DNA from 4 places in the Micromonospora sp. NPDC049089 genome. Region 4 is predicted to be linked to each of the others. Evidence: riboswitches for the same ligand, from Rfam matches in the RefSeq annotation. Region 4 holds a riboswitch; each other region holds the start of a gene.

Region 1 (7,796 bases), on a different contig from region 4:
TCGGGTCGCGGGCGATCGCCAGTAGGACGTGCCCGTGATTGGTGAGGAACGTCCAGTTCCGCCCACTGCCGGTGTCGCCTGTCACCGTGCTCGCCATCGTGTGACCGCCCTTTCGGATGTCCGTCTGCCCTCGCGAGAGTCTGGTCCGCCCCGCCCCGGGAAGGTTGCCCAGGGTGTGGCCGGAGTCAACGTATGAAATCTAAATCACGCATACCTTGACGCATCTTACGGTGCGTGTGACGGTGGAGCACGAGCCAGCGCCCGCCGCCCGCCCGGCGGAAAGCCGGTTTGACCAGGTCAGATGCGTCGAGACGAGGTGCGGGATGAGTCATACCGGGAGCTCCGGCGGTCAGCCGGGTCCGCAGCGGACCACCGACGGGGCCACCGCGCTCAGTGAGCCGACCCGGGCGTACGCCGAACTGGTCGCCGGCAACCGGCGTTTCGTCGATGGCGCCCCACGCCACCCCAACCAGGATGCCGGGCACCGGGCCGCGGTGGCCGACGGGCAACACCCGTTCGCGGTGATCGTCGGCTGCTCCGACTCGCGACTGGCTGCCGAGATCATCTTCGACCGGGGCCTGGGCGACCTGTTCGTGGTTCGCACCGCCGGGCACACCGCCGGCCCCGAGGTGCTCGGCAGCGTCGAGTACGCGGTGACAGTGCTCGGCACCCCGCTGGTGGTGGTGCTCGGTCACGACTCCTGCGGTGCGGTGCAGGCCGCCCGGGAGTCCGCCGCGACCGGTACCGCGCCGAGTGGCCATCTGCGCGCCGTGGTCGACGCCGTGCTGCCCAGCCTGCGCCGGGCCGCGGCCGAGGGGGTGGACGACATCGACGGCATCGTCGACATCCACATCGCACAGACCGTCGAGACGCTGCTCGGGCAGTCGCCCGTGCTGGCCGACGAGGTGGCGCGGGGGCGGTGCGCGGTGGTGGGCGTGTCCTACCGACTGGCAGCCGGAGCGGTACGCCAGGTGGCCGCCGTGCCGGCCGGCTTCACGACCCCGGCCGAATCGACCGACCCGGCCGCGCCTGCCACCGTCTGACGCGACGAGGGCCGCTCCGCGTCACGCGGAACGGCCCTCGACGGAGATCGGGCGGGTCAGAGCAGCGACATGTGAACGTGGTCGGTGTGGTTCGACGGCCCGCTGTACGAACTCCAGCCGGTGGCCGGGAACCAGATCTGCCGGTTCCAGATCACGTAGTAGATGCCGAGCCGGTCGGCGTTACGGATGAGGAACGCGGCGACGTTGTTGCCGTACGTCCTGGTGTCGTTGTTGTGCCACGGGGAGAACCCGCTCTTCTGTAGCGACCAGTCGCAGGCGCGGCCCTTCGGGTGCTCCCACGGCCCGCCGGGGCGGTAGCAGCCGACGAACCGGTTGAAGCCGGCCGCCTTGACCTCCTTGTACGCGTGCAGCGTGCGCGGCGTGATGCAGCCGGAGGTGGTGGGGTCGTTCTCGCTGCACGACTGGGCCTTCCAGTCCCCGTCGGCCGTGCGACCCGGGCCGATCTTCGCGACCTTGGAGGTGGCATCCACCAGGCCGCCGGTGAAACCCTTGCCGCCGACGAGGGAGAGCGCCTTGTCGGCCTCGCTCTTGCGCTTCGCCATCAGGGCGGTCTGCTTCTGCTGCTCGCGCACCTCGGTGTCGAGGGCCAGCTTGGCCTGCTCGGCGCGGGACTTCACCTCGTTGACCTCGGAGAGCTTCTTCTCGTTGACCATGTTGATCTCGTCGAGCAGCCCGGCGCGCTGGACGAACGAGTCGGGCGCGTCGCTCTCCAGCAGCATCGCGACCGCGCCGATCCGGCCGGTCCGGTACGCCTGGGCGGCGATCTGCCCGACCTGCGGGGCCAACGCGTCCAGTTCGGCCTTGGCCCGGTTGACCTCCGCCGCCAACTCGCTCTGCCGCTTCTTGGACTTGTCCAGCTTGGACTTCGCGGCGGAGTAGTCACGGTTGGCCTGCTCGATGACGTCGTTGAGCAGCTTGGGCTCGCCGTCCTCCTCGTGCCCGGACGGTGTGGGGTTCGTCGGGGCGGCGTGCGCCGGGAACGGCCCGGCGAACACGGTCAGTGCGGCGATCACGGCCACCACGGGTGTCAACCAGCGGCGTAGGGGTGCCGTCACAATGTTCCCTTCCGTCGACCGCCGACCGGGTTAGCTGACGGGTTCGGGGCGGAAGTGGCCCCTACCGCTGATGCGGATTCACCCCAGGTACCTGGGTCCCCGGCTCGCCGGTTGGCGATTGGGCGGTGGCACCGCAGGCGCCGCTTCGCGCCTTCATCGGTAACCGGCAGCGAGGTTACCCGAGAGTCGACCGGCTGAGCTACGCCTGGATGCCGACCAAAAGCGTCATTTCGCCATAGCGTTGAGTGACCAGTGACGGGGTTCTCAGGGTGGATGCCCGATCTGGTCACGCTGAGGAGTGTCACCATGCCGTATCCGTGCTCCTGTTCGACTTCGGCCACCGGTCGGTGGCCTCGGGTGGGGGTGCGGTCCGCGTCCGGTCCGGTTCGTCGGAGCCGGCCGTTCGCGGTGAGCTGAGTGCGGCCAGTGCCTCGCTGCGGTCCGGCTGGGGCCGGGGCGCGGGAGCGTCGGTGGGCGCTGAGGCGTCGGTGAGCGCTGAGGCGTCGGCGCGCCCGGCGGCGGTGACCACCGCGGCCAGCCCGGTGGTCAGTGGTACGGCGGCGATCAGACCGAGGGTGGCGACCGCGCTGCGGACGATCTCCTGCGCGAGGAACTCACTGGTGAGGATCTGCCCGATCGGCCGCGAGTCGGCAGTGAGCAGGAGCAGCAGGGGCAGTGAGGCACCCGCGTACGCCAGCACGATGGTGTTGACAGTGGAGGCGATGTGCGCGCGACCGACCCGGGTGGCGGCACGGTAGAGCTGCAACCGGGTCAGCCCGGGGTTGGCGTTCGCCAGTTCGGTGACGGTGGCCGCCTGGGTGACCGTCACGTCGTCGAGCACCCCGAGTGACCCGATGATGATTCCGGCGAGCAGCAGTCCGTGCAGGTCCACGTCGCCCTGGAACATCGACAGGGTGGTGGCGTCCTCGCTGCCGAAGCCGGTGAGGTGGGTCGCGGCCGTGGCGATGGTGGCGAGCACGCCGGTCAGGACCAGGCTGCCCAGGGTGCCGAGCACCGCGACCGAGGTCTGTGCGGTGACCCCGTGGGTCAGATAGAGCACCACGAACATGATCAGGGCCGCGCCGACCACCGCCACCAGCAGCGGTGACCTGCCGGCGCTGATGCCCGGCAGCACGAAGGTGAGCAGGATGGCGAAGCTGGCGGCCAGCCCGGCGAGCGCGGCCAGACCTCGCCACCGACCGAACGCGACGATCGCGGCCGCGAAGATCACCGCCAGCCACACCATCGGGGTGCCGCGTTGGTGCTCGGCGATGTTCCAGTTGCTGGTGGTGGGATCGGTCGGGTCGGCCAGCTCGACCAGGACGACCTCGTCGCCGACCTCGACCCGGGGTGCGCCGGGCCCGTCGGGCACCGGAGTCCGTACCTGCTGGCCGGCGGTCGGCCCGTCGTCCACCCGCACGTCGACAGTGCCGCACCGCCCATCGCCGACCCTCGGTGTGCCCTCGGGGACCGACGGCGCCGGCGGGCACGGCTCGCTCACCACCCGGGTGACAGTGCCGGGGTAGCGCGGCACGTCCGCACCACCATCGGTCTGCGGTGACCCGCCGCGCGGCCAGAGCAGCACCGCGGCCAGCACGGTGGCGACGAAGAGGGGTACCACAGTCACGACGAGGATCCGTCGCACCCGAGGCGGGGCGGACGGAGCGGGGTGAGTGTGGTCGGCGGCCAAGGTGAGACTCCCAACGATCCGGTGCGGGATACGGGTCAGCGGGCCGGGCGGTTCACCGTTGCGGTGGAAACGCGGCGGACGGCGGGGCGGATCGCTGCCTGACGACCGCTTGATCACGGACGGTCAGTGCTCGGCCCGGTCGGCTGGGGGCACCGCCACGACGTGGCGGCGCCGGTGCCCGACTGTGCAGCGGCATTCGGAGGGCCATCGGGGGAGATGCTAGCCAGCCCATCCGGGGGTTGCAGGTCGTGGCGGAGTGTCGGGCGGCCGAACCGCTCGCGCGGCGGTCTCCGGGGCGGCATGTTGGAGCCATGCCCGCTCCGTCACCGCCCGACCCCGACCGACCGCGACACGCCGAACCCGTGCCGCACGACAAGCATTCCGGGCACGACAAGCACGCCGGGCACGACAAGCACGCCGGACACGACAAGCACGCCGGACACGATCCGGCGATGTTTCGCCGTCGGTTCTGGGTCTGCCTGGTATTGACCATCCCGGTGGTGCTGACGAGTCATCTCGTGTCGGGTCGGCTGGGCCTGAGCGGGGACGTCGTCCCCGGTCAGGGCTGGGTGGGCCCGGTGCTCGGCTCGGTGGTGTTCTGGTGGGGCGGTTGGCCGTTCCTGGTCGGTGCGGTCCGAGAGGTCCGGGACCGGGCGCCCGGAATGATGCTGCTGGTCGCGATGGCGATCACCGTCGCGTACGCCGCGTCCCTGGCGACCAGCGTCGGCGTCTTCGACCTGGACTTCTGGTGGGAGTTGGCCGCGCTGGTCACCATCATGCTGCTCGGGCACTGGCAGGAGATGAAGGCCATCGGACAGGCCCGGGGAGCGCTCGCGGCGCTGGCCGCGCTGTTGCCGGACGAGGCCGAACGGGTGGCGGCGGACGGGCGGGTCGAGGCCGTGCCGGTGACCGGTCTGCGGATCGGCGACGTGGTGCTGGTCCGGCCGGGGGGTCGGGTGCCGGCGGACGGCCGTGTCGTCGAGGGCGGCGCCGAGCTGGACGAGTCGATGATCACGGGGGAGTCGCGGCCGGTCGCCCGGTCGACTGGCGACCGGGTGGTGGCCGGCACCGTCGCCACCGACTCGGCGATCCGGGTGCGCGTCGAGGCGTTGGGTGAGCAGACCGCCCTCGCCGGCATCCAGCGGATGGTCGCGCAGGCCCAGGCCTCCGGTGGACGGGCCCAACTGTTGGCCGACCGGTTCGCCGCCGCGCTGTTCTACCTGGCCACCGGCACCGCCGTGCTGACCGTGCTGGTCTGGACCGCGCTCGGTCAGCCCGACGAGGCGGTGGTCCGTGCGGTCACCGTCCTGGTGATCGCCTGCCCGCACGCGCTGGGTCTCGCCATCCCGCTGGTCGTCGCGCTCTCCACCGCGCTCGCCGCACGGTCCGGGATTCTGGTCAAGGACCGGCTGGCCCTGGAGCGGATGCGGACCGTCGGCGCGGTGCTCTTCGACAAGACCGGCACGCTGACCCGGGGCGAGCACGGGGTGACCGACCTGGCGACGGCGTCCGGCGTCGAGCGGAGCGAGGTGCTGCGCATCGCGGCCGGTGTCGAGTCGGAGAGCGAACATCCGTTGGCCCGGGCGATAGTGGCGGCGGCCGGCCGCGGCGGCCCGGCCCGGGCAGCCGACTTCCGGTCGCTGCCGGGCCGCGGTGTGAAGGCGACAATCGACGGTACGGAGTACGCGGTGGGCGGGCCGGCGCTGCTGCGCGAGCTGGGCGTTTCGCTCCCGGCGGAGCTGGAGGCCGCGACCGGGCGGTGGTCGGCGCGGGGTGCCGCGGTGTTGCACCTGGTGCGGCTGCCCGACGCCGTGCTCGGTGCGTTCGCGTTGACCGACGAGGTGCGTCCGGAGGCCCGGCGCGCTGTCGACGAGTTGCGTGCCGAGGGTGTCCGAACCATCGCCATGATCACCGGTGATGCCCGGCCGGTGGCCGAGGCGGTCGCCGCCGATCTCGGCTTCCGGCCCGGCGTCGACGAGGTCTTCGCCGAGGTGCTGCCGGCGGAGAAGGACGATCGGGTGGCCGAGCTCCAGCGGCGGGGGTTGGTGGTGGCGATGGTCGGTGACGGGGTGAACGACGCGCCGGCGCTGGCCCGGGCGGACGTGGGCATCGCGATCGGCGCGGGCACCGATGTGGCCATCGAGTCCGCCGGGGTGGTGCTGGCATCCTCGGACCCGCGCGGGGTGGGGGCCGTGGTTCGGCTGTCCCGGGCGTCGTACCGGAAGATGCGACAGAACCTGGCCTGGGCGGCCGGCTACAACGTGGTGGCGCTGCCGCTGGCCGCCGGGGTGCTGGCCTGGGCGGGTGTGGCGTTGAGCCCGGCGGTGGCCGCGGTGCTGATGTCGGCGTCGACGATCGTGGTGGCGCTCAACGCTCAGTTGCTGCGCCGGGTCCGTCTCGATCCCGCGCCGGAGTGAGCGCGGTCAGCCGCGCTTCATGAGCCGGCCGACCGCCGCCATCATCTCGGTGGCCATCTCGTCGGCCCGACCCTCAGCGGCGCCCTCGTGCATGCAGTGCCGGGCGTGCCCGTCGAGCAGCCCGAGAGCCACCTTGTCGAGGGCGGCCTGGATGGCGGAGATCTGGGTGAGCACGTCGATGCAGTAGCGGTCGTCGTCGACCATCTTCTCGATGCCCCGGACCTGCCCCTCGACGCGGCGGAGCCGCGCTAGCAGCTGGTCCTTGCTGGCGGTGTATCCGCGGATCGGGGTGGGTGCGGTCATGCCGACCAGGATAGCGTACCCCCAGGGGGTATGGTACGGTCGGTTCTGATGAGATACCCCCACCGGGTACCGGTACCACGAAGGAGACGATCCAATGGTCGACACGACGTACCAGGTGCAGGGCATGACCTGCGGGCACTGCGTCAGCGCGGTGAGCGCCGAGGTCGGCGCCATCGCGGGTGTGCGTGACGTCCAGGTCGACCTCGCCGCCGGCCGGGTCACCGTCAGCAGCGACCAGCCGCTGGACACCGCGGTCGTCCGGGCCGCCGTCGACGAGGCCGGTTACGACCTCGTCGACGCGTGATCGGCGGGCCGACGTGCGTACCGTGACGAAACTGGCCGGCTTCGCCGTCGGCCTGGCGGCGGTCTTCGGCGCCGCCTACGGGATCGGCCGGGTCGTCGACCCCGCCCCGGTCGCCGAGAGCCGGCACGACGATGCCGCCGCCACCCCGACGGCGGACGAGCGGGGCGGGACGGGCGATCGGCTGCCCGGCGGGTTGCTCGTCTCCGAACGTGGCTACACCCTCGAACCGGTCGACGCCCCGGCCGACGAGTTCGCCTTCCGGATCACCGGCCCGGACGGTCGCCCGGTCACCCGGTACGACGTGGCGCACGACAAGCAGATGCACCTGATCGTCGCCCGTCGGGACCTCTCCGGCTTCCGCCACGTCCACCCCGAGCTGGCCGCGGACGGCACCTGGCGGGTCGACACCCCGCTGGCCGGTCCCGGACAGTGGCGGGCGTTCGCCGACTTCGCCCCGACCGGGGGCGAGCCGCTGACCCTGGGCGTGGACGTGACAGTCTCCGGCGAGCTGACCGAACGGCCGTTGCCCGCCCCGACGACCAGCACCACTGTCGACGGCTACACGGTCACCCTGACCGGTGCGCCGCAGCCCGGTCGGACGTCGTCGCTGACAGTGACCGTCAGCCGGGACGGGCAGCCGGTCACCGACCTGGAGCCCTACCTGGGCGCGTACGGGCACCTGGTGGCACTGCGTCGGGGTGATCTGGCCTACCTGCACGTGCACCCGGACGGGACGCCCGGCGACGGGCGCACCCGGCCCGGTCCGGCCGTCACCTTCCTCGCCGAGGTGCCCTCGGTCGGCAGCTACCGGCTCTACCTCGACTTCCAGCACGGCGGGAGGGTGCACACCGCCGAGTTCACAGTGGTCGCCGGCGCTGCCCCGACCGGAGACGCCCCCGAACCGAGCGGCCCCGCACCGACCGGCGGGGCCGACCACGGCACCCCCGGGCACGGACATGACTG
Region 2 (7,796 bases), on a different contig from region 4:
ATCAGCGCCCGGAGCCGGTCCTCGCCGAGCTGAATGTCGCCGGCCACGCCGACCGTCGCCCGGAACAGGCCACGGGCTGGCACGTACATGAATCGCTCACCGTCGGCGCCGGGACTCGGCTCCTCGGTGACCTCGAAACGGATCATGGGCCACTGCCGTAGGGCAGCAGCCAGCTCGGCGCCCGTCCCCGGACGACCGGTCCACCCGCACTCGGCCCGGCGTGCGCCGGGGTCGACGGGCTGAGCCGTCCACTGCAGGTTGACCGGCGCGGCTAGGACGCGCGCGATCGCCCACTCGACGTGCGAGCACACGGCGAGCGGGGTCGAGTGGACGTATACGACGCCACGCGTTGGCACGGTGACCTCCCGGAGAGCGAGGTGCGTCTTCCCCTACGACCTCGTCCACCCAGGTGGCTGCTGCAACACATGATGACTCCTGTGACGCATGGTGCGCCAGGGAATCGGAAAAAACGCCGGGTGGAATAGCCGGACGGGTGGTCGCCGTTGCCTCTCAGGACACCGCGACGACCAGCATGATGTCGTGGTCCTGTACAGTTCCACCGGCGGCTTATGCCGCGTTACACCTTCGCGGGCCGAGTCACGTACGACCCGCACACAGCCCCCGGACGTCTAGTCCTCCCGTACGTCTTGCAAGGAGTACCTCCGTGGCGAGCAACACCTCTAAGACCGCGCGCGCGTCAGTCCGGGCCGGCCAGGCTGGCCAGGGTGGCGCCCTCAGCGTGCTGGGCGAGTTCAAGTACCTCATCCCGCTCAACGGCGGCAAGCACGCCTACGTGCGGAACCTGACCAACGGCAAGACCGCGCACCTGCGCACGGACTCCGACGCCTTCGTCGAGGAGATCCGCGTTCTGGCCGCCGCCGGCCACGCCGCCAAGATCCGGGCGGAGATCAACAACCTGGCTGCCACCCACCCGGGTGACGGCTGGGAGGCCACCGAGAAGCGCCTGGTCGCGGCCGGCGTCTTCGAGGGCTGAGCCCTCCCCCACCGCTCCAACGAACCGCCCGCCGGGAGTTCCCGGCGGGCGGTTTCGCGTGCGCGAGGATCGACTTCGGGCGGCGGCGGGGGGACGGTCCTCGGGCCAGGGCAGGGCAGCTCAGCCTGGATCGAGCAGGGCGACCTCGCCGGTGGCCAGGTCGTAGAGGCCGCCGACCACGGCCACCCGGCCGGCGGCCACCGGCCCGGCCAGCAGATCGTCCTGGCGCAGGGTGCGCACCGTACGCCGGACGTGCCGGCGGATCGCCAGCGGCAGCACCGCCGGATCGTCGATCCCCGCCTCGGTCACCGCCGGCGCGATCTCGTCCACCAGGTGCGCCAGCGACCCGCCGGGACGCTGGCCGATGCGCAGCGCCTCTACCGTGGCCTGCACCGCGCCACACCGCTCGTGGCCGAGGACCATCACCAGCGGTACGCCGAGCTGGCCGACCACGTACTCGATCGAGCCGCGGACCGCGCGATCGAGCACGTGTCCCCCGGTGCGGATCACGCAGATCGCGCCGAAGGTCTGGTCGAAGATCGCCTCCAACGGCACCCGGGAGTCGATGCAGCCCAGCACCACCGCGTACGGCTGCTGGTCGCCGGAGGCCGCGGCGGCTGCCGTGACGTCGTGTCCGTGCACCGGCTGGCCGCTGACGAACCGCCGATTGCCGGCGAGCAGGTCGGCCAGGGCGGCGCGGGGCGTACCGCCGGCCTGCCGCCCCTGCCCCGACGTCGCACCCATGGGCGCTCCCGACGACCCCATGCCGTCCAGCTTGGCCCGCCGCCGTCCGGCACGGGCGAGGTCGGGAATGTTCGCCACGGCGCGATTGGCGTGGTGTCATGGCGGGTAGCCGGTGTTACCGCCGGGTATCCCGGTGCTGGTGATACTGGGCGGCCCTGGGGAGGTGGCGATGCCGGAGCGGTTCGAGGTCGGCCTGCCAGACGGTGTACGGCTCAACGTCGAGGCGACGGGTCCGACGGACGCCCAGGTCACCGCCATCCTGCTGCACGGCTGGACGCTGGACGGGCGCGCCTGGCACCGGCAGGTCGAGGCGCTCACCGCGCCGCAGTTCGGCGATGCGGTGCGGGTGGTCGCCTACGACGCGCGGGGGCACGGCCGGTCCAGCTGCATGGCGCTGCCCACGGCCACCCTGGCCCAGTTGGGTGACGACCTGGCCGCGGTCATCGACGCGGTCGCGCCGACCGGCCCGGTGGTGCTGGTCGGGCACTCGATGGGCGGCATGACGATCATGGAGTACGCCCACCGCCACCCCGCGCACTTCGCCGCCCGTACCGCCGGCCTGGTCTTCGTCTCGACCACCGCCGAGGGGCACACGCACACCGTCTACGGGCTCTCGCCGCGGATCGCCCGGTTGATCCGGCTGGCCGAGACGACCGGCGCCGGTGTGCTGGCCCGGTGTGGCTCGTGGCGTGCTCCCCGGGCACTGCTGAACGCGCTGCGACCGAGCATCCGGTGGATGCTCTTCGGTGACCGCTGCGAGCCGGCCGACATCCGCCTGGTGACGTCGGCGGTGGCCCGGGCCTCGCTGCGTTCGATCGGCGGGTTCCGCGCCTCCATCGGCACCCAGCACCGCCTGGACACCCTCGCCGCGTTGGCCCACCTGCCGGCCGCCGCCCTGGTCGGCGACCGGGACCGGCTGACCCCACCGCCGTGCGCCGAGTCGATCGCGGCGGCTCTGCCGGCCACCGAGCTGACCGTCTGCCCAGGTGCCGGGCACATGCTGATGATGGAACGCCCGGACGAGGTGAACGCCGCGCTCACCGGCGTCGTACGACGGGTGATCGCCGAATCGCCGCCGGCCCACCTCGGCGCGTCGCCGACGGCTCACCTCGGCGCGTCGCCGACGGCTCACCGTGGCGCGGCCCCCGCCGAGACGGGTGCCTGAGCACGTTCGCGCACCTCGGGCGCGGCGGGTCGGGTCCGGGGCCGTACCCTTCTGCGGTTGGCCCGCGCGGTTTCCACCGCCTGCCGGCGACCTCTGAAGGAGCGTGCGTTGACCGACCAGACCGGCCTGGAGCAGGAGATCGCCGTCGAGCAACGACACCTGGACCGGGTGTACGCCCGACTGGCCGAGCTGCGGCAGTCGGCCGTCCGCGCCGAGCGTGACGGCTACCGGATGGCCCGGGTGGGCACGCACGGCGCCCTGGTCGAGCGCGACGCGATGGTCTTCCACGCCGCGCAGCGGCGGCACACCCTGGACGCCGAGCACGAGGGGCTGGTCTTCGGCCGACTGGACCTGCGCGACCGTCAGGTGCTGCACGTCGGGCGACTGGGGATCCGCGACGAGAACGCCGTCACGCTTGTCGTCGACTGGCGCGCGCCGGCCGCCGCCGCCTTCTACCAGGCCACCCCGGCGCAGCCGCTGGACGTGGTGCGGCGCCGCACCATCCAGTCCCGCGCCGAGCGGGTCACCCGGATCGAGGACGACCTGCTGGACCCGACGGCCGCCCCGGAGGGGATGACCATCGTCGGTGACGGCGCGTTGCTGGCCACCCTGTCCAAGGCCACCGGCCGGGGCATGCGCGACATCGTGGCGACCATCCAGCGGGAGCAGGACGAGGCGATCCGCTCGCCCGGTTCCGGGGTGACGATCGTCGCGGGCGGCCCCGGCACCGGCAAGACCGCTGTCGCCCTGCACCGGGCCGCGTTCCTGCTCTACTCCGACCGCAGCCGCTACGCCGGCGGCGGCATCCTGGTGGTCGGCCCGTCGTCGGTGTTCGTCGAGTACATCGGCTCCGTGCTTCCGTCGCTCGGTGAGGACACCGCGACCCTGCACTCGCTGGGCACCCTCTTCCCGGGGATGACAGCCACCCGCCCCGACCCGCCCGAGGTGGCGGCGGTGAAGGGCTCGCTGCGGATGCGCCGGGTGCTGGAGCGGGCGGCCCGCGACGCGGTGCCGGGCGGCCCGGGTGAGCTACGGCTGCTCTACCGGGGCACACTGCTGCGGTTGGACCGGGTCGCGCTGGACCGGATCCGGGACCGTGCGCTGCAACGCGGCGCACGGCGCAACGAGGTGCGCCGGGCCGGTTTCGACGGTGTGTTCGCCGCGCTCTGGGCGCAGGCCCGTGAGCTGAGCAGCGGTCGGCTGCCGGAGCAACCGGCCTTCGAGGCGGAGATCGCCGAGCGGTCGGAGTTCCGGGAGTTCCTCAAGGCGTGGTGGCCTCGGCTGCACCCCCGGCACGTGCTCGGCTGGCTGGCGCAGCCGGACCGCCTGCGCCGGTACGCCGGGGGGATCCTCTCCTCGGCGGAGATCCGGCTGCTCAACGCCGCGTACCGGAACCTGGACTCGACCGGGCTGACCATCGCCGACGTGGCACTGCTTGACGAGCTGGACGCGCTGCTCGGCAAGCCCGCGCAGCCGGCCCGCGCACGACGCGACCCGTTCCAGCTCGCCGGCGGCGTCCGCGAGCTGAGCACCCTCGGTGAACGGCAACGGGCCGCCCGCGCGGCGGCCCGGGAGCGCCCCGAGGACTACCGGGACTACGCGCACGTGGTGGTGGACGAGGCACAGGACGTCTCACCGATGCAGTGGCGGATGATCGGTCGACGCGGCCGACTGGCCTCCTGGACCGTGGTGGGCGACCCCGCGCAGACCGCGTGGACCGGCGATCCGGAGGAGCTGACCCGGGCCCGCGACCAGGCGCTGGGCCGGCGTAAGCGACACGACTTCACGCTCACCACCAACTACCGCAACTCGGCGGAGATCTTCGCGGTGGCGGCGGCGGAGATCCGGCGGCTCTACCCGGACCTGCCGCTGCCGACCGCCGTCCGCTCCACCGGGGTCGAGCCGGTGGAGCTGGTGGTGCCCGCGACGGGCTTGGAGACCGCGACCGTGGAGGCCGCCGCCGGCCTGCTGGCCGAGGTGGAGGGCACGGTCGGGGTGATCACGCCGGTCCCCCGCCGGGACGAGGTCGCCGGTTGGCTGGGCGCGCTCGGCGCACCCAGGTTGCAGGTGGTGACCAGCCTGGAGGCCAAGGGCATGGAGTACGACGGGGTGGTGCTGGTCGCCCCGAGCGAGATCCGGGCGGATCCGGGCGCCGGGGTGCGCACCCTGTACGTGGCGCTCTCCCGGGCCACCCAGCGGCTCACCACCATCGACCCGACCAGCTGACGTGTGCGGACTGCCGCCGACGGAACGCCCTGCCCGTACACTTGCACACATAGCGATGTGAGCATACATTTGACCGGGTCCCGACCAGCGGCGGAAGGTGGTTCTCGTGGGCGCAGGTCATGACCACCACCATGGGTCCGTCGCCAATGCCGCACACCAGCACCGAGGTCGACTCTGGGCGGCCTTCGGATTGCTCGCCACCCTGATGGTGGTCGAAGCGGTGGTCGCACTGCACACCGGCTCGCTCGCCCTGCTCTCCGACGCCGGGCACATGTTCACCGACGTGCTCGGCATCGGGATGGCGCTCGCCGCCATCACGGCGACCCGGCGGGCCACCGGCGACCCGCAGCGCACCTTCGGGCTCTACCGGCTCGAGGTGCTCGCCGCGCTGGCCAACGCCGTCCTGCTCTCCGGCGTCGCGATCTACGTGGTGGTCGAGGCGATCCGCCGCTTCGGTGACCCGCATGAGGTCATCGCCGGCCCGATGCTCGCGGTGGCCGTGCTCGGCCTGCTCGCGAACATCGCCGCGTTCGCGCTGCTGCGCGCCGGAGCCCGGGAGAGCATCAACCTCCAGGGCGCCTACCTGGAGGTGCTCGGTGACCTGCTCGGCTCGGTCGGCGTCATCGGCGCGGCGCTGCTCATCACCGTCACCGACTGGTGGTGGGCCGACCCTCTGGTCGCGGTCGCCATCGGCGTGTTCATCCTGCCGCGCACCTGGCGGCTGGCCCGCGCCGCTATCCGCATCCTGGTGCAGGCCGCCCCGGAGCACCTCCAGGTGACCGCCGTGCACGACCGGCTCGCCGCCGTCCCCGGTGTCGTCGAGGTGCACGACCTGCACGTCTGGACGCTCACCTCGGGCATGGAGGTGGCCTCCGCCCACCTGACCATGGCACCGGGCGCGGAGGTCGGCGCGGTGCTCACCGCGGCACGTACGGCCCTGCACGACGACTTCCGCATCGAACACGCGACATTGCAGATCGAGCCCGGCGCCGCTTCTGGAGCCTGCGGCTCCATCGAATGGTGACCGGTTCGTCGATTTCCGTGGTGACGTACGCACCGTCCGTCACATCGGCTGCAGCGGCCCCACCCGCACCGGTAGGCTCGGTCCCGGCCGTCACCAGGCGGCGCCCTCCCGGCGCCGGTGGCGGTCGCCGCCTAATCGCCCAACTGGGCGAACCGGGGAACCATGTTCCTGGGGTGTATCCGCGTCAGCGGTAGGGATCTTCCGTCCCGAACCCGTCAGCTAACCCGGTCGGCGGCTGACGGAAGGACATGCGCAGTGGCACCAGCACGACCACCCGCCGCCCGACTGGCGGCCCTGATCGTCGCGATGTTCGCCCTCGGCGTCGCGCTTCCGGCCGGCACCGCCTCGGCCGCTCCCCCGACCGGCCTGCGAGCCGCCGCACCCGACTCCGACGAGGAGGGCGGCACCCCGGCGTTGCGAGCCCAGCTCGATGCGGCCAGCAAGGGCTACCTGGACGCGAAGCGCGCCCTGGACACGTCAGTGCAACGGCAGAAGCAGCTCGGCACCCAGTTGAAGACCATCGAGGTCGAGATCGACCAGCGCAACGGCAAGGTCGGCGAGATCGCCGAGGTCGCCTACCGCACCGGCCGGCTGGGTGCGGTGTCGGCGCTGCTCAACAGCAACACCCCGGAAGGCTTCATGGACCGGGCGGCCGCGCTGGACGCGGTGGCGGCCAACGAGGACCGGGTGCTGCGCGACCTGCTGGACACCAAGGACAAGGCCAACCGCACCCGGGTCGCCCTGGACGGCGAGATCAACGAACAGCGCAAGCAGGTCGCGGTGATGGCCAAGCGCAAGGAGCAGGCCGAACGGGCCCTGAGTGTGGCCACCACGCCCAAGCCGCAGACCACCGCCGACGCCGGCTCCAACCGGGGCACCTCCAGCGCCAACGCGAAGGCCGCACCGCGCAACTCCGACGGCTCCTGGCCCTCCGAGTCGTGCAGCGTCAACGACCCCACGCCGGCCAACGGCTGCATCACCCCGCGCACCCTGCACGCGCTCAACCAGGCCAAGGCCGCGGGATTCACCCGGTACGTCTCGTGCCACCGCCCCAGCGGCTCGGGTGAACACCCGAAGGGCCGGGCCTGCGACTTCGCGGCGCAGAAGAACGGCTTCGGCGGCGACGCCACCGGCGGCGACAAGACGTACGGCAACAACCTGGCCGCGTACTTCATCCGCAACGCGGACCGGCTCGCCGTGCTCTACGTGATCTGGTACAGGCAGATCTGGCTGCCCAGCAGCGGGTGGAAGTCGTACAGCGGGGCGGGCGGCGACCCGTCCAGCGACCACACCAACCACGTACACCTGTCGGTCTACTGACCGACGCGTCGTGATGCCTGTGAGCCACTGGATGGCTCACAGGCATCACGTGCGTCAGGGGCCGGGCTACGTCACCGGGCGTACCCCTGATGTCGTCGCTCGTCGGACGACCCGGCGGTGGCCGGCGGGCAGCATCGCGGTATGCCTCGGATCCGACCCACCACCCGCAAGGCGCTGCTCACCCTGCACCTCGTCACCTCGCTGGGCTGGCTCGGCGCCGACCTGGTGCTGCTCACCCTCGGCGTCGCCGTGCAGCGGGGCGCCGATCCGGCGGTGGTCTATCCGGTCACGGCTCTGGTCGGCACGGTGCTGTTCGCGCCGCT
Region 3 (7,796 bases), on a different contig from region 4:
GCCCATGCCAACCCCGAGGAACTGCGCGCGGTCTGCCGCGACACCCTGACGGAGGCGCGCAGGCTGGGCGTGGAGGTGCCCCGACTGGAGGCGGCCGAGCCCTACTTCGCTGCCGAGAGAACGGCCTAGGCATCCACTCGCTGGTGCTGAAACGCCTCAGGCATGCGCCGAAATGAGATGCGTACGGACCGGCACACCTGTTGGATCTCGACATGGAGCATGAGCTTGTTCGTCCCCGAAAGGCACGCCCCGGGGACCACCTCGCGGTCCTCTCACCATCCTTCGCCGCAGCCGGCGCCTATCCGGTGATCCACGAGCAGGCCATGCGACGGCTTGCCGACCTGACCGGCCTCGTACCTGTCGAATACCCCACCACCCGCCAGGTGGGTGCGACCGCGGCAGCGCGTGCGGCGGACATCAACGCGGCCTTCGCGGACCCCCAGGTACGCGGCATTCTCGCCGTCATCGGCGGCGAGGACCAGATCACCGTCATCCCCCACCTGGACGCCGACCTGGCCCGTGCCGACCCGAAGCCGTTCCTCGGCACCAGCGACAACACCAACCTGCACCACTGGCTCTGGGGACTGGGCATCGCCAGCTTCTACGGCGGATCCTCGCAGGTGCACCTCGGCCCCGGGCCTGCCGTCGACGACGTGCACGTCAGGTCGCTGCGAGCGGCGTTGCTGACCGGGGAACGGCTGGAGGTCACCGACCCGGGTGAGTCCGAGGACATCGGCGTCGACTGGGCAGATCCGCAGGCGTTGAAGTCGTTCGGAGAGCGCGAACCGACGGAGCCATGGAGCTGGCACGGGCCGGCCCGAGCGGTCACCGGCCGCACCTGGGGTGGCTGCCTGGAAGTCATCCAGTGGATCCTGACGGCGGGACGCTTCCCGTTCCCCCCGGAGGTCCTGCACGGCGGGGTGCTGATCATCGAGACGTCGGAGGAGCTTCTCCCCGCCCCTGAGGTCGGCTGGATCGTCCGATCACTGGGTGAACGCGGTCTCCTCAGCGCCGTCGACGCGGTCCTGGTCGCCCGTCCGCCGGTCTCCGACCACACCCGTCGACCCCCGGCCGCAGATCGGGCGCGACTTCGCGAGCAGCAGCGCGACACGGTCGTCGACGTGGTGACCCGCTACAACCCCGAGGCGGTCGTCTGCGTCGGCGTGCCGTTCGGCCACACCAAGCCACAATGGATTCTTCCGCACGGCGGTCAGGTCACCGTCGATGGCGTGGAACGCCGGATCTTCGCCGACTACCGGTAGAGGCCGTTCGGCAACGGGGCCTACGCCCGCCGCACCGAGCGACCGTCCTTCCTGGCTGCCCGAATGCGGTCCCGAGACTGAGAACGGGCGCTCACACACCACGCCTCCTATTGCCCGCCCGACCTCTGGTGGGTGCGGGCCGCACGGCGGGTGGTGAATCCAGTGGACCGGCACCGACCGTGGCGGAAAGCTGTGGGGATGGAACCGACACAGACGGCGATCATCGTGCCAATACCCGAGGCCGAGGAGGCGGTGGGCCCCTTCCGGGCATCGCTCGACCCGGCCGCCGGGTGGGGGGTGCCAGCGCACGTGACCGTCCTCTACCCGTTCCTGCCCCCGCAGCAGATCGACGAGCAGGTCTTGGCCGTACTGCGCGAGACCATTGCCGGGATCCCGCGGTTCGACGTCGCACTGACGGACGTCGGCTGGTTCGGTGACACGGTCGTCTGGCTTGCTCCACAGCCAGCTCGCCCGTTCCGGGAACTCACTTCGGCCGTGTGGCAGCAGTTTCCCGAGGCGCCCCCCTATGCCGGGGCGCACAGCGATGTGGTGCCGCACCTGACCATCGGTCACGACGCCGCCAAGGCCACGCTGAGCCACGCCGCAGAAACAATCTCCACGCACCTGCCGATCAACGCGGCCATCGACAGAGTCAGGCTCATCGCCGGAACACCGGACATCAGCCCCTGGCGCACCGTCTGCGAGTTCCCGCTGGGCGCCACACCACCTGCGCCGGCTGGACCGTTACCGTCCTTGACGTGAACTCGGCGGAATTCTGGAAGTTCCTGGAGCGGTCAGCCGAGGAGACGACCGACCCGGCCCGAAGACTGGACTGGTTGGCATACCGGCTCAACCGCGTTTCACTGGAGCACATCGCGGACTTCCAGGTCCACCTAGAGGCTGCGCGTCGCCCGATCGATACCTACGCCATGTGGGGCGCAGCCAACCAGATCATGGACGGCCTGTGCAGCAGCGACTCGTTCTGGTACTTCCAACCATGGCTCATCGGCCAGGGGCAGCGCTGGTGGCAGCACGTCGCCCAAAACCCCGACAACCTCGCCGACCTGCCCGCTGTGCGTGCGCTCGCCGGCCGCAGTCTCTGGGAACGGGCCGACGCGGAGTGGCCGCACTGGGAAGAACTCGCCTACGTGGCATCCCGCGCCTACGACCGCATCACCGGGCGTGAAGACAGCCTCCATGAAGCGCTGGACGCCCGGGGCCACCGCGCGTACTTCGATCCAGCCCCAATCGATGAGCCCTGGGACAGCGACAGCCTCGCCGAGATCGAACAACGCCTGCCGCGCCTCATGCGCTTGTTCCCCCGCCAGCACTACGTGAAGCCCTGACCTGCGGTGCGGGGAGTCAGAGAGCGGATCTCCTCGTCGGGCAAGCGTGGCTGATGGTCCGTGGATGGCCCGCCGGACGCAGTTGGCCTGAGCAACATCAAAAGCCCTGGCTGGGACTGTTGTCCTGACCAGGGCTTCTGCACGTGGAGCGGGTGACGGGAATCGAACCCGCACTGTCAGCTTGGGAAGCTGATGTTCTGCCATTGAACTACACCCGCAAGCGGCACCACTGTACCCGAGTCATCGAGCCCATGCACCCAGGCACCCCCGGTGACCGCAGGTGTCCGACCGTGCCGCCCGGGTCGGCGGGGTTGATCCACTCGGCTTCCTGAAAGTCGGGGCATCCGCAGCGCCGGGATACCGCGGTTTCGCCGAAGTCGAGTGGATCATGCGGGAGTGGCGGCTCGCCGGGTGTGGCGGGCGTACGCATCGGTGCCGGCTCCGTCACGACGGAGCCGGCACCGATGATCTTCCGGTCGTGTGGTCAGGCGGCCGTGCACTGCACGTCACGGCTGAGGAGGGTCGGGCGCGTCTGCGGGACGGCGATGGGCGCTGCCACCGCCGACTGGGCGTTTGGGTCGAGCCAGACCCGAACGGCCGGCCGGCTCGGCCCGAGACCCGGAATGCCCGCGATGTGCTGCTCGCGGCGGGTGAGCATGGCCACGTCGACGGTGAACTCGAAGAGCCGCCAGTCGACCTGCGGCTCGGCCCGGGCGCTCTGCGCCAGCTGCGCCACCCGGATCGGATCGGTCACCGGGCGGGCGTGACCCGCCACGTACGCCTCGTCGTCGCTCTCCTCCGCAGGGAACGAGTGCAGCGCGTAACGGCCGTCACGTTCGAGGTCGCGGCGCTTGGGCGAGTCGATGATGAAGCAGAACAGCCCCTCGGCGGTGATGACCGGTGAGACCGGATGGACGCGGGGCCCGCCGTCGGCACGGACCGTGGCCAGATAGCCGAAGCCCGGCCCGTACTGCTGAAGGAGAACGCGGATCCCGTCGGCGAGTCGGGGCTCGTCGGCGGCGAATTCGGACCAGGAAGCCATGTGGGCATTCTATCGAACAAATGTACGAGTAGCGACCTCGACGCGCTGGTCCGGCACCGAATCCGGCCACTTCCGGCAACGCGGCTATGGTGGTCCGATGCTGCTCTCCGACCGTGACCTGGTCTCCGAGATCAAGGCCGGCACGCTGGGCTTGGAGCCGTTCGAGCCCACCCTGGTCCAACCCTCCAGCATCGACGTCCGACTCGACCGGCTGTTCCGGGTCTTCAACAACCACCTCTACACCCACATCGATCCGGCCATGCAGCAGGACGACCTGACCTCGGCGGTCGAGGTCCCCGACGGCGAGCCGTTCGTGCTGCACCCGGGGGAGTTCGTGCTCGCCTCGACGCTCGAGGTCATCTCGCTGGGTGACCAGCTCGCCGGCCGACTGGAGGGCAAGAGCTCCCTGGGCCGGCTCGGGCTGCTCACGCACTCCACCGCCGGTTTCATCGACCCGGGCTTCTCCGGCCACGTGACGCTGGAACTCTCGAACGTGGCGAACCTGCCGATCACCCTCTGGCCGGGCATGAAGATCGGGCAGCTCTGCATCTTCCGGCTCTCCTCGCCAGCCGAGCACCCGTACGGCTCGGTGGTCTACGGCTCGCGCTACCAGGGCCAGCGGGGGCCGACACCCAGCCGCGCCTGGCAGCACTGGCGCACCTGGCCCACCCGCTAGGACCAGAACGACGAGGGCCCGCCGCGAGGAGATCGCGACGGGCCCTTCGGTCACACTGGGTCAGCCTGGACGGCCGTAGCTGTGGATCGGGCCGTCGTCGACCTTCTTCATCTTGACCGGTTGACCAGCCTGCGAGGCGTGCACCACCCAGCCGCCGCCGACGTACATGCCGACGTGGTGGATGTCGCTGTAGTAGAAGACCAGGTCGCCGGGGCGCAGGTCACCCTTGCTGACGTTCTTGGTGACCCGGCTCTGCGCGGCGGCGTTGTGCGGCAGCGACACGCCGGCCTTCGCCCAGGCGGCCAGCATGAGCCCGGAGCAGTCGTACGAGTTCGGACCCTCGGCACCCCAGACGTAGGGCTTGCCGATCTGCGCGCAGGCGAACTTGACCGCGGTGCCCGCGGCACCGCCGGGGTAGCTACCCGGGCAGGGCGCCGGGCGCAGCGGACCGCCGCCGCCGCTGCCGTACACCTTCAGGCGCAGCTTCTGCAGGCGGTCGATCTCGTCGTTGATCTGCTTCTTCTTCGCCGCCAGCTGGGCTTCCGTGCGGGTCAGCTGGGCCACCATCTCGTCCAGTGGCGCCTTCTGCGCGGCCAGTTGGTCGCGCAGGTCGGCCACCTGGCGTACGTCCTTCTGCTGGTCGTGCGCGAAGCGGTCCAGCATTTCGAGCTGGCCGACCACCTCGCTGGGCGACCGGCTGCCCAGCATCGCGTTGACGGTCGAGACGTTCTCACCCATGTAGGCGCGTACGGCAAGGGCGCTGACCTTGTCCATCGCGGCGTCGACCTGGCGCTCGAGCGGAGTGATCCGGGCGGCCAGCGCGTCTGCCTGCTTGCGCTTCGCGGCGAGGTCGATGCGGGTGGCGTTGTGCCGTTCGATGACCGGTTCGAGCTTGTTCCAGTCGGCGTCGATCTGGCGCTCGATCTCGGCGACGGAGGGGTCGGCGTGGGCCGCCGTGGCACTACCGGTCAGAACGACGGCGACGCCGGCCAGCGCGGCGAGTGCGGTGGTTAAGCGGGACCAGCGTGGGCGCGGCACTATCGACGCCGGGCCGGCTGATGCCGACCGCTCGGACGACGGCCGCGGGGCATGGAGTGCCACCGGGGTTCCGTACTCCTTCTTCCTGACCGCCTACCGGGTTAGCTGACGGGTTCGGGCGGGAAGTCGGCGCCCTACCGCAGTGGCTGCGGATTCACCCCGAGGGACCTGGGTCCCCGGTTCGCTCGGAAACGACTCGGCGGTGTCGGTCCGTTACCGCCCGGGGTGGGCGGAGCTGCTGTCGGGCCGACAAATGACCAGAGTAGAGACGCCCGTTACCGATCCGCAACCCGTGCGGCCGTGACACTCCGTACGGATTGGACGAGGTCACTGACCGTGTGTGAAGAATTCTTTCCGTGCACGTCGATAGATGGAAAGGTATTGACGCGAGCTCCCGGACGGCGCGATGGTGATTTGACCTCACTCCGCGAGAATCTAGGGGGTTCGATGCACCATCCAACCCTGTCGACCGGCTGGCGCGCACTGCTCGCCGCCACCGTGGTCGCCGCCGCGACCACGGTGCCACTCTCCGTCGGCCCGGCCGCCGCCGCGCCCACCACCGACCGCCAACAGCAGTACGCCGACGCGGCCACCGAGTACGGCGTACCGGCCGTCGTGCTGCTCGGCGTCTCCTACCTGGAGTCCCGTTGGGACACCAACGCCGGCACACCGAGCACCAGTGGCGGCTACGGCCCGATGCACCTGACCGACGCGCGGCACGTGGCCGCCCTACCCGGACGCGGTCACCACGACGCCGGAGCCGAGGACCCACGCGGTGACGACTCCCGGCCGGCCCGGGTGCCCGCGCCCCGACCGGTCGAGGCGCCCGCCCCGTCCACCGCCGCGTTGCAGACCGTCGACGCCGCCGCCGCGCTGACTGGTGCCGCCCCCGAGGCACTGCGTACCGACGCGGGCCTCAACATCCGGGGTGGGGCGGCGCTGCTGAGCGCGTACCAGAGGGATCTGGGCGCGCCGGTCGGCGCGGGCACCGACCCGGCGGCCTGGTACGGCGCGGTGGCCCGCTACTCGGGCGCGGACAGCGCCGACGCCGCGGCGGCCTTCGCCGACGAGGTCTTCACCACCATCGGCGCGGGCGAAGCCCGGGTGACCGACGACGGCCAGCGGATCACCCTGCCGGCCCGCGCAGTGCGGCCCGAACGGTCCTGGCTGGACCGGCTGGGCCTGCGCCGGCTGGCCCGCCCGGACGGGGTGGAATGCCCCCGCACCATCTCCTGCGAATGGATCCCGGCGCCCTACGAGGCGTTCGACGACGGGGACTACGGCAACCACGACCTCTCCGACCGGCCCGCGCGGCAGAAGATCGAGTACATCGTCATCCACGACACCGAGGCGAGTTGGGCCACCACCCTGCAACTCGTCCAGGACCCAACCTACGTGAGCTGGCACTACTCGCTGCGCTCGGTCGACGGGCACATCGCCCAGCACGTCAAGACGAAGGACGTCGGCTGGCACGCCGGCAACTGGTACGTCAACGCGAAGTCGATCGGGTTGGAACACGAGGGCTTCGCGGCGCAGGGCACCTGGTACACCGAGGCGATGTACCGGACCTCGGCGAAGCTCGTCCGGCACCTGGCGCTGCGGCTGGGCATCCCACTGGACCGCCAGCACATCATCGGCCACGACAACGTGCCCGGCACCATCCCCTCGACAGTGCGGGGAATGCACTGGGATCCGGGCCCCTACTGGGACTGGACGCACTACTTCGACCTGCTGCACGCCCCCCGACTGGACACCGGCACCCCGGCCACCGGGCTGGTCCGGATCGACCCGGACTACACCACCAACCAGCCGGCGTTCACCGACTGCGTCACGGTGGGCGTGCCCTGCGCTCCGCGCGGTTCCTCGTCGGTGGTGCTGCGCAGCGCGCCGTCCGCTGACGCGCCGCTGGTCAACGACATCGCGCTCCGCCCGGACGGCAGCCCGAACACGATGGCGGTGTCGGACCACGGGGCCAGGGCGTCAGCCGGGCAGACGTATGCGCTGGCCGGCCGGCAGGGCGACTGGACGGCGATCTGGTACCTCGGGCAGCGGGCCTGGTTCCACAACCCGTCGTCCGCGCCGACCGCCAGTTGGACCGTCGGAGTCGTGGCGACACCGAAGCCCGGAAGAGCCACCGTTCCGGTCTACGGACGGGCGTACCCGGAGCAGTCCGCGTACCCGGACGGGGTGCCCTACCAGGCGATCACGCCGCTCCAGTACACGCTGGCCGCCGGGCAGCGGTACTCCGTCGGCGCGGTGCTGGCCGGCGAGTACTACCGGGCCAGCACGTTCGACGGCTCCTCACCCGGTGACTGGACGGTCATTCGCGGCAAGAACCGGTACGCGCAGATCCAGTTCGGCCACCGGATCATGTACGTCGACCTCGCCGACGTGCAGCTGTTGCCCTCCCCGGTGGGGGCACCCCGCTGAGA
Region 4 (7,796 bases):
GCACCACGCCGACGCCGACTACTGCTCGCTACCGGTGGCCGAAAGCCTGCTGCGTCGACTGTTGGAACGCGGCGCGACGGTGATCCTGCGAGCCCACCCGTACACCACGCAGAACCCGGCATCGGCCCGGCAACTGGGCCGCCTGACCGAACTGCTCGTCGCCGACCGGGCCCGCACCGGCCGCCAGCACGTGGTCGGCGCGGCGGCTCGGGAGCTGAGCCTGACCGAGTGCGTCAACTCCGCCGACGCGCTGGTCTCCGACGTGTCCGGAGTGATCTCGGACTTCCTCTACTCCGGCAAGCCGTACGCGGTCACCGACATGGGCGACGAGGGCGACCGGTTCGTGGAGCGGTTCCCGCTGGCCGGGTCGGGTTACGTGCTGCGTCGGGACATGTCCAACGTGGACGACGTGCTGACCGCACTGCTGGACACCGACCCGCTGGCCGAGGCCCGCTGGGCCACCCGCCGCCGCTACCTGGGTGACTTCCCGGCCGAGTCGTACGCCGAGGCGTTCCTGGCCGCCGCCCGCCGGGAGCTGGCACCGGCCGAGGCGCTCACCGCGACCGCACCGGCATAGCCGCTCAGCGGTAAGGATCCAGCAGCGCCAGCACCGCCGCCGGGTCCTCCACGTGCGCGTTGTGTCCGAGACCGGGCAGCGTGGCGACCGGTACGCCGTACTCCTTGAGCTGTTCGTCGGTGACCATCGGGTCGTTCTCCCCGCGCGCCAGCACCACCGGCACGTCGGTCGCCGCCAGCAGCGCGGCCAGATCGGGCTCGCCGACGGCGAAGGCGGCCGGGTCCATGGCGAGGCGCCACCGGCCGTCGACCTGGCGCAGCCCGGCTTCCACCACCGGGTGGTCCGGCGGGACCAGACCGGTGAGCCCGGCGACCCGCAGGTAGCGGCGAGCCGCCTCGGTGCGGGTGGCGAACCAGCTCACCGGTCGGGCGGCGAGCTCGGCGGCGCGGGTCAGCTCGGCGGGTGACCAGAGTGCCTTGATGCCCAGCCCGACCACGGCGTCCACCGGCGTTCCGGCGTCGCGGGCGGCCAGCGCCAGGCCGACCACCCCACCCAGCGAGTGCCCGAGCACGACCAGCCGGTCGTCGGGGACGAGGGCCCGCGCGATCTGCTGAGCGAAGCCCGCGAAGGAGTACGACGGCAGCGGCGACGCCCAGCCGTGGCCGGCGAGGTCCGGTGCCAGCCACCGCCCGGGCCAGTGCTGCTCAAGGTACGGGGCCCAGGGCAACCACACGTCCCCGGTCGTTCCCATCCCGTGCAGCAGCAGCAGGACCGGCCCGCGGCCGGTGTGACCACCCGTTTCATCCACCACGGCCGCAGTCTCCCACGGTTCACGGTCGGGTACGAGGGCCGTCGATGGCGGGCCGGGCGGACAAACGCCGCGGGCGCCGGCCCCTTGTGGGAGACGGCGCCCGCGGCGGTCAGGTGCCCGGGTCAGGCGGAGTAGCCCCGGCTGGTGATCCAGTTGGCCAGGTCGATCGTGGTGATCCAGTACGACGGGTCGGCCGGGTTCGCCGAGTCGGCGATCCGCACGGTGCGACCGTTGTCCTTGTAGCCCACCACGGCGATGTAGTGCCCACCGCCGTAGGAGTGCCACCCGCCGTCGGTGTCGACGGCGTCCCCGACGACGTTGGCCACCACGCCCCGGCCGTCGGTGACGGCCTTCACCACGTCGGCCTGGAGCCGGTCCATCTGGGCCGGGCTGGGCGTGCCGGGGAACATCCGGGTCCGGTACGGGGAGCCCTTCACCTCGGCGTTGAGCACCCGGGTGGTGTCCTCGGCCGAGTTGGTTCCCATCTCGGTGGTGCCCAGTTCGGCGCCGAGCTCTTCCTGGGTGCGGTCGATGCCGGCGGCGCTGAGCGCGTTCCGGGTGGCCGCCGGGCCGCAGTTGTAGTAGGTGTTCTGCGCCTCGTAGTCGTAGTCGAGCACCTTCGTCGCGGGGGGCTTCGGCGGCGTCGGCTTACGGGTGAGGTCGGGGTTGCTCTTGGCCTTGGCGGCGGGCGACGCGGCGCTGGTGGCCGGGGCGGCCGTGGTCGGCGCGGCGCTGGCCGAGGGGGACGCGTCCCGAGCCTCACTGCGGGAGGCGGCGACGTCGCTGCGCATCTCGGCGACGGTGGTCGCGGTGCGCTGGCCGGCCGGGGCGTCGTCGGCAGTGGTGAGCAGGGCGCCGGTGGTGGTGGCGATCGCGAGGGCTGCGGCGGAGGCGGCGACGATCTGGTACGGGCGCTCGGTGGCGAGGCGACGGAGCTGGCGCTGCAGGGTGTGCTTCACGGGGTCCTCCACGGATCGGGGGGAGAGCGGCACACCGGGGCCGGACCGGTATCCGGGCAGGCGCCAGCGCGCGGACAGTGGTCCGCGGGTGTGAACCGCTCAGGGGAACGCCCGGATCGGCCGGGCGGGAAAGGCGATGACCCGGGGGTCAGCTCACCGTCACGCGACGAATGAGCGGGTGCACCGCCGCGCCGTGGAGGCGAGGGAACAACCGAGGGGTGGAAAGGTGCTGCACGAGGATGGGACTCCTTCCGACACCGCCTACCGGGTTAGCTGACGGATTCGGGCGGGAAGACGCCCTACCGCGGGCCGTGGCTCGCGGATTCACCCCGGACTTACTGGTGGGTCCCCGGTTCGTTGATCACGATTAAGCGGGTCGATGCGGCGTCGCGTCTTGCGATCGGTTACCGCACCGGACGGGACGACACTACTGGCGTCTCAACGCCCTGCCAAGCCAGGTTCACCTGCGTAAACCCCAATTGGCGCCACAATTTCTGCGCGTAATGCCGATGATGTGACTCGATGGGACAACCAGTTACGGCGACGCCTACGGGCGACAACCGGACAGGCCGCAAAGAACGCGGCCACAATCGTGGGAACAATCCCGTCGATCGCGTCGGACGTCCGATTTCTCGATCGGGTGACCGGCCTCACATAACGGATTGGGCTCAACCCACCCGGGCCGGGCGCCACAGTGCCACGACGGCGGGACGCAACGCCCCGGCGACCGTGCGGCGCGCGGGGACCAGGGTCGGGCGGAGCCGGGCCGCCGCCGCGTACGCCTCCTCGGCGAGGGCACGAGCCGACTCGGCGGCCAATTCCGCGTCGCGCCAGGCGACCCGCTCACGGTCGGCGGCCACCTGGTAATCGGTCGACCGCGCATCCCGGATCACCCGGCTGATCAGCACCTCCTGCTCGACCGGGTGTCGCCGGGGATCCCAGCCGCGCCGGTGCCCGAACACGTCGCCGAGCTGCGCCATGGTCAGGTCGCCCCGCCAGTACGCCGCCATCGCCGCCCGGTGCAGATAGCGTTCCCGGGCGGCGTACTCGGCGGGGGTGTGCGGGGTCTGCGGGGTGGGCAGTGCCCCCGCGCCAGCGAAGCGACGCGCGGCGGCGTCCGCCTCGTCGTACCCGATCCAGGCCTGCTCCAGCTGTTCCTGAGCGGTCAGCCAGGCGGCACGCCGCCGCTTGGCGGTGGTGGCCGCGCGGGCCGCGGCAACGGCCACCTCCTCGGCGTAGCGGCGCCTGTCGACGGCCTCGGCGGCGGCCAACTCCTGGGCGGTGGGCCCGGCCGGGACCGGGTCGCCGGTCGGCCGGGCCCGTTCGGGGCGGGCGGCCAGCACGGTGAGCAGGCCCAGGGTCAGCAGGAACAGCGTCGACCAGATGGCGGCGGCCCGCGGCACCTCGGTCACGAACTGGTAGAAGACGACGGTCTCCATGGTCGGCACCTCGGGGAGAGAGCAGTGCGATGGAAAGCCGCGCCGACCAGCGGGCCACGGCGGGCCACGGGTCGGCGGGTCAGGGAGCGGGTGGGTCGACAGGGCGCGGCGGCGGGACGGTCGTCCCGGTGGCTCAGCGCCCGGGTGGGGCCCGGGAAGCCCGACCGCTCGCACTGTCGACGAGGGGCAGCCGGTCAGATTCGGCCGCCCTGGCCGGCAGCACGCCGGCCGCGATGGTGTTCTGATCGCCGGGGAGCGCCACCGGCGAGTCGACCGACCAGGTCGGGACCGACTCCTCGGCGGCCTTCGCCGGGGCCGGACGGGCCGCGTCGTGTGCCCCCGACCCGATGGCGTCGGCACCGGCGACAGTGGTCGGCACCACGCTCGACGTGGGCCCCGAGCCGGGCGTCGACGTGGCGGCCGTGGCCGGGCCTGCGCCGAGCGCCAGGGCCGCGACGACGGCGAGGCTGGTCAGCACCCGAGTCGCCCAGCGCGCCACCCACCACAGCGGACAGGTGAACGCGACCGGAAGCACGTCCCCACGCTACGCCTCGCGCCGACCCGGGCGCATCGACCACGGGCGTGTCGGATCACGCCGCGCCGACCCCTTTGACCAGGGTGGACGCCGTCAGCGCAGGTCGGCGTACGGTGATCGACCGCCGGCCTGACCGACCTCGCCAGCGGGTCCGTCGACCTCGCCGCGGGCGATGCTCGCGGAGTCTCGCGCGTCGTCGTCGCCGGCCGCGCGTTGTCGCGGGACGGGCGCTGGACGGGCCGCGCGGCGCGGCGCGAGCCGGCGCATCATCGGGGTTTCGACGAAGCGGTGCAGCAACCCGGCGAGGATCAGGTTCGCCGCCAGGAAACCGAGCACCACGGCCGGGCCACGCCAGCCTCCGAAGCCGATCCCCCAGGTTCCGCTCCACCGCAGCACGCTCGTCATCACCAGCACGTGCACCAGGTAGAAGGCGAACGAGACCTCACCGAGCCAGACCAGCGGCCGGGACCGCCACGGCGAGCGCCGACCCCGCACGTCCGCGTCCGCGGCAGCGGTGATCACCAACAGGTACGCGACCGCGAGCAGCGTGGTCCACAGCTCGGCGCGGATCCACTGCGCGGCCACCACCCAGGTGACCAGGAAGATTCCGCTTGCCACTGTCAGTTTGGGACCGCGCCAGAGCCCTCGGCGCATCAACTCGGCCGCCACCGCGCCCAACCAGAACTCCAGCGACCGCACCGGCGGGAAGATCTGGGTGAACCACCAACGGCTCACCTCCGGCACCAACTCCTGTGCCGGCCAGAGCGCGAGGATCAGCAGCGGCAGCGCGACGATCAGCGCCCAGAGCAGCTTCGGCCGGGCCCGGCGCAGCAGCGGCAGCGCCAGCGGCAGGCAGAGGTAGAAGAAGAACTCGCAGGACAGCGACCAGCTGACGGTGTTGATGCTGTAGAACCAGCCCGGCCGGGGATCCCACGCCTGCAACAGCAGCAGGTTCTCCAACGCCGCCGCCGGCAGGACCGGGTCGGCGAACCACCAGGCGACCACCAGCGTCGCCACGAACAGCACCAGGTGATTCGGGTAGATCTTGGCGATCCGTCGCCGCCAGAACGTACGCCGCGAGTCGCCCTCGCGGGCCGACCAGACCAGCACGAAACCGCTGAGGATGAAGAAGAACTGCACCCCGGAGAGACCGAGGGTGAACAGCGCGTCGATGACGGCCTTGTAGTCCGGCTCGGCGATGATCCGCATGGTGCCGGCGTGGAAGCCGAAGACCAGCAGAGCGGCGATCCACCGCAGCCCGGTCAGCGAGGGCAGCCGGGGCGGGGCCGGTGCGGGCCGGGCGGCCGACGTCGCGGCGACGCTCGTCATGCCGGGATCCCGGCGCTCGGCAGGGTCACCAGCACTGTCGTAGCCTCCTCGGCGCGGCGTCGGACGGCGCGACGGCGACGCCCACGACGACCCGGCAGGGCCGCACCGAGGCACCCTACCGGGTCACTCCCGGGTGAACCGGACGCATCCCACCCGCCCCACGAGCCCCCGCTCCCCGGGCTGGAAACCGCCCACCGGCTCGGCGTTAACCTCCCGCTGGGCGGGAGTTCAGAGAGTCCACCATCGGCGGCAACGTCAGGTTCCGGGCCCGGCCACCCGGGTCGTCGAAGGTGGCGGACGTGGTCAATGAGCCGACGCACGCACCGCTGCTGAGCATCGTCGTGCCCGTGTACGGCGTCGAGGCGTACCTGTACCAGTGCCTCGAGTCGATCCGTGCCGACATCCCGGCGGGCGAGTCGGACGCGGTCGAGCTGATCGCCGTCGACGACGCCTCCCCGGACGGCTGCGGCGACATGCTCCGCTCGTACGCGGTCAGCCGCGACGGCGTGCGCGTCGTGCACCTGAGCAGCAACGTGGGTCTGGGGCTGGCCCGCAACGCCGGGCTCGACGTGGCCAACGGCCGGTACGTCTGGTTCGTCGACAGCGACGACTGGTTGCCACCGGGCACGATCGCCGCGGTGCTGGACCGGCTGCGCCAGCACCAGCCCGACGTGCTGATGCTCGACCACCTGCGGGTGCACGAGGACGGCCGGCGGGAAATCGACGCGAGCAGCCCGCTGCTGCGCGGGATCACCGGCGTGACCCGGTTGGCCGACCGGCCGCAACTGCTGCGGGTGCAGCACACCGCCTGGAACAAGGTGGTCCGCCGGGACTTCATGGACGAGCTGGAGCTGCGGTTCTTCCCCGGCTGGTACGAGGACATCCCGTTCAGCCACCCCCTGCTGATCGGGGCCGAGAAGATCTCCGTGCTGGACCGGGTCTGCTACCTGTACCGCCAGGGCCGCCAGGGCGCGATCACCTCCACCCGCAGCGGCCGGCACTTCGACGCCTTCGCCCAGTACGAGCGACTGATGGACTGGGTCGCCCGGAAGCACCCGGACGAGCGGTTGCAGGCCGAGCTGTTCGAGCTGATGATCAGCCACTACCTGGTGGTGGTGGGCAACGATGGCCGGCTGCACCCACACCTGCGGCGCGGCTTCTTCCACCGGGCCGCCGCGCACTACCGTCGCTACCTGCCCACCGGCGGCTACCCGCTGCCCCCGGGCGCGACCGGGCTCAAGCACCGCCTCGTCGGGCGGGGTGACTGGGTGGCGTACTCGGCGCTGCGCCAGGCCCACCGGGTCGCTGGTCGCCTGCGTCGATCCGGCCCGGTGGGCGGCGCCGGGGGTGGTTCGCTCGCCGCCGACGAGGACCCGGGGCGAGGGGCGAGCGCGGGGTCGACGCGCGACGGTGGGCTCGCGCCGGAGCGGCGCGACGCGCTGGCCGGCGGCCGGCTGCCGTGATCGCCCCCACCGCTGAGCACGCCGGGAGCCGGGGTTGCTCCCGGCGTCCTGATTTTCCAGGTCGTCCGCCCGCCGGGTGGACGACGACAGCACCACCGCACCCCGGTGCGGGCGTACCTGAGCAGAGGTCGGAATGACAGCGACAATCAAGATCGGACCGCACGCGGTCGGTGCCGGGGAGCGACCGTTCGTGGTCGCCGAGATGTCCGGCAACCACAACGGCGATCTGTTCCGGGCGCTGGCCATCGTCGACGCGGTGGCAGCGAGCGGGGCGCACGCGCTCAAGCTTCAGACGTACCGGCCGGACACGATCACCATCGACGTCGACACCCCTGCCTTTCGAATCTCCAGCGGGCACGAACTGTGGGGCGGGGAGAACCTGTACCGCCTCTACGAACGCGCGCACACCCCGTACGAGTGGCACGCCCCGATCTTCGAACGGGCCCGGGAGCGTGGCCTGACCGTCTTCTCGTCGCCGTTCGACGCGACCGCCGTGGAGCTGTTGGAGTCGCTGGACGCGCCCGCGTACAAGATCGCCTCGTCGGAGCTTGTCGACCTGCCGCTGATCCGGCTGGTGGCCAGCACCGGCAAACCGATGGTGATCTCCACCGGAATGGCGACGGTCGCCGAGATCGACGCCGCCGTGCGCACCGCCCGGGCCGGCGGCGCGGCTGGCATCGTCCTGCTGGCCTGCACCGCGTCCTACCCGGCCCCGCCGGCCGACAGCAACCTGCGCCGGTTGC

The links. Region 4 has a riboswitch for cyclic di-AMP ahead of AB0B48_RS12935 (C39 family peptidase). Riboswitches for the same ligand answer to the same signal wherever they lie in the genome.
Region 1: another riboswitch for cyclic di-AMP. It lies ahead of AB0B48_RS12785 (hypothetical protein); the one in region 4 lies ahead of AB0B48_RS12935 (C39 family peptidase).
Region 2: another riboswitch for cyclic di-AMP. It lies ahead of AB0B48_RS14960 (hypothetical protein); the one in region 4 lies ahead of AB0B48_RS12935 (C39 family peptidase).
Region 3: another riboswitch for cyclic di-AMP. It lies ahead of AB0B48_RS14045 (NlpC/P60 family protein); the one in region 4 lies ahead of AB0B48_RS12935 (C39 family peptidase).

What each region holds. Positions count from the first base shown of each region.
Region 1 covers NZ_JBEZEH010000058.1:3,429-11,224, reverse strand. Annotated here, with positions in the region: gene AB0B48_RS12795 (MarR family winged helix-turn-helix transcriptional regulator) at 1-97, opposite strand, end outside; gene AB0B48_RS12790 (carbonic anhydrase) at 324-1,043, shown strand; gene AB0B48_RS12785 (hypothetical protein) at 1,100-2,119, opposite strand; cyclic di-AMP (ydaO/yuaA leader) riboswitch at 2,124-2,254, opposite strand; gene AB0B48_RS12780 (YibE/F family protein) at 2,421-3,809, opposite strand; gene AB0B48_RS12775 (heavy metal translocating P-type ATPase) at 4,262-6,226, shown strand; gene AB0B48_RS12770 (metal-sensitive transcriptional regulator) at 6,233-6,529, opposite strand; gene AB0B48_RS12765 (copper ion binding protein) at 6,624-6,833, shown strand; gene AB0B48_RS12760 (hypothetical protein) at 6,847-7,796, shown strand, end outside.
Region 2 covers NZ_JBEZEH010000073.1:4,264-12,059, reverse strand. Annotated here, with positions in the region: gene AB0B48_RS14990 (DUF3145 domain-containing protein) at 1-356, opposite strand, end outside; gene AB0B48_RS14985 (hypothetical protein) at 665-994, shown strand; gene AB0B48_RS14980 (carbonic anhydrase) at 1,115-1,738, opposite strand; gene AB0B48_RS14975 (alpha/beta hydrolase) at 1,908-2,903, shown strand; gene AB0B48_RS14970 (AAA family ATPase) at 3,012-5,129, shown strand; gene AB0B48_RS14965 (cation diffusion facilitator family transporter) at 5,236-6,153, shown strand; cyclic di-AMP (ydaO/yuaA leader) riboswitch at 6,272-6,403, shown strand; gene AB0B48_RS14960 (hypothetical protein) at 6,460-7,473, shown strand; gene AB0B48_RS14955 (hypothetical protein) at 7,615-7,796, shown strand, end outside.
Region 3 covers NZ_JBEZEH010000067.1:3,840-11,635, reverse strand. Annotated here, with positions in the region: gene AB0B48_RS14080 (2-dehydropantoate 2-reductase N-terminal domain-containing protein) at 1-129, shown strand, start outside; gene AB0B48_RS14075 (LD-carboxypeptidase) at 324-1,262, shown strand; gene AB0B48_RS14070 (2'-5' RNA ligase family protein) at 1,461-2,024, shown strand; gene AB0B48_RS14065 (DUF4240 domain-containing protein) at 2,021-2,608, shown strand; tRNA gene AB0B48_RS14060 (tRNA-Gly) at 2,753-2,826, opposite strand; gene AB0B48_RS14055 (pyridoxamine 5'-phosphate oxidase family protein) at 3,093-3,650, opposite strand; gene dcd (dCTP deaminase) at 3,748-4,326, shown strand; gene AB0B48_RS14045 (NlpC/P60 family protein) at 4,387-5,427, opposite strand; cyclic di-AMP (ydaO/yuaA leader) riboswitch at 5,441-5,576, opposite strand; gene AB0B48_RS14040 (peptidoglycan recognition family protein) at 5,812-7,794, shown strand.
Region 4 covers NZ_JBEZEH010000059.1:7,645-15,440, forward strand. Annotated here, with positions in the region: gene AB0B48_RS12925 (CDP-glycerol glycerophosphotransferase family protein) at 1-577, shown strand, start outside; gene AB0B48_RS12930 (alpha/beta fold hydrolase) at 582-1,328, opposite strand; gene AB0B48_RS12935 (C39 family peptidase) at 1,451-2,299, opposite strand; cyclic di-AMP (ydaO/yuaA leader) riboswitch at 2,531-2,671, opposite strand; gene AB0B48_RS12940 (hypothetical protein) at 2,956-3,726, opposite strand; gene AB0B48_RS12945 (hypothetical protein) at 3,860-4,261, opposite strand; gene AB0B48_RS12950 (acyltransferase) at 4,355-5,590, opposite strand; gene AB0B48_RS12955 (glycosyltransferase) at 5,890-7,053, shown strand; gene pseI (pseudaminic acid synthase) at 7,187-7,796, shown strand, end outside.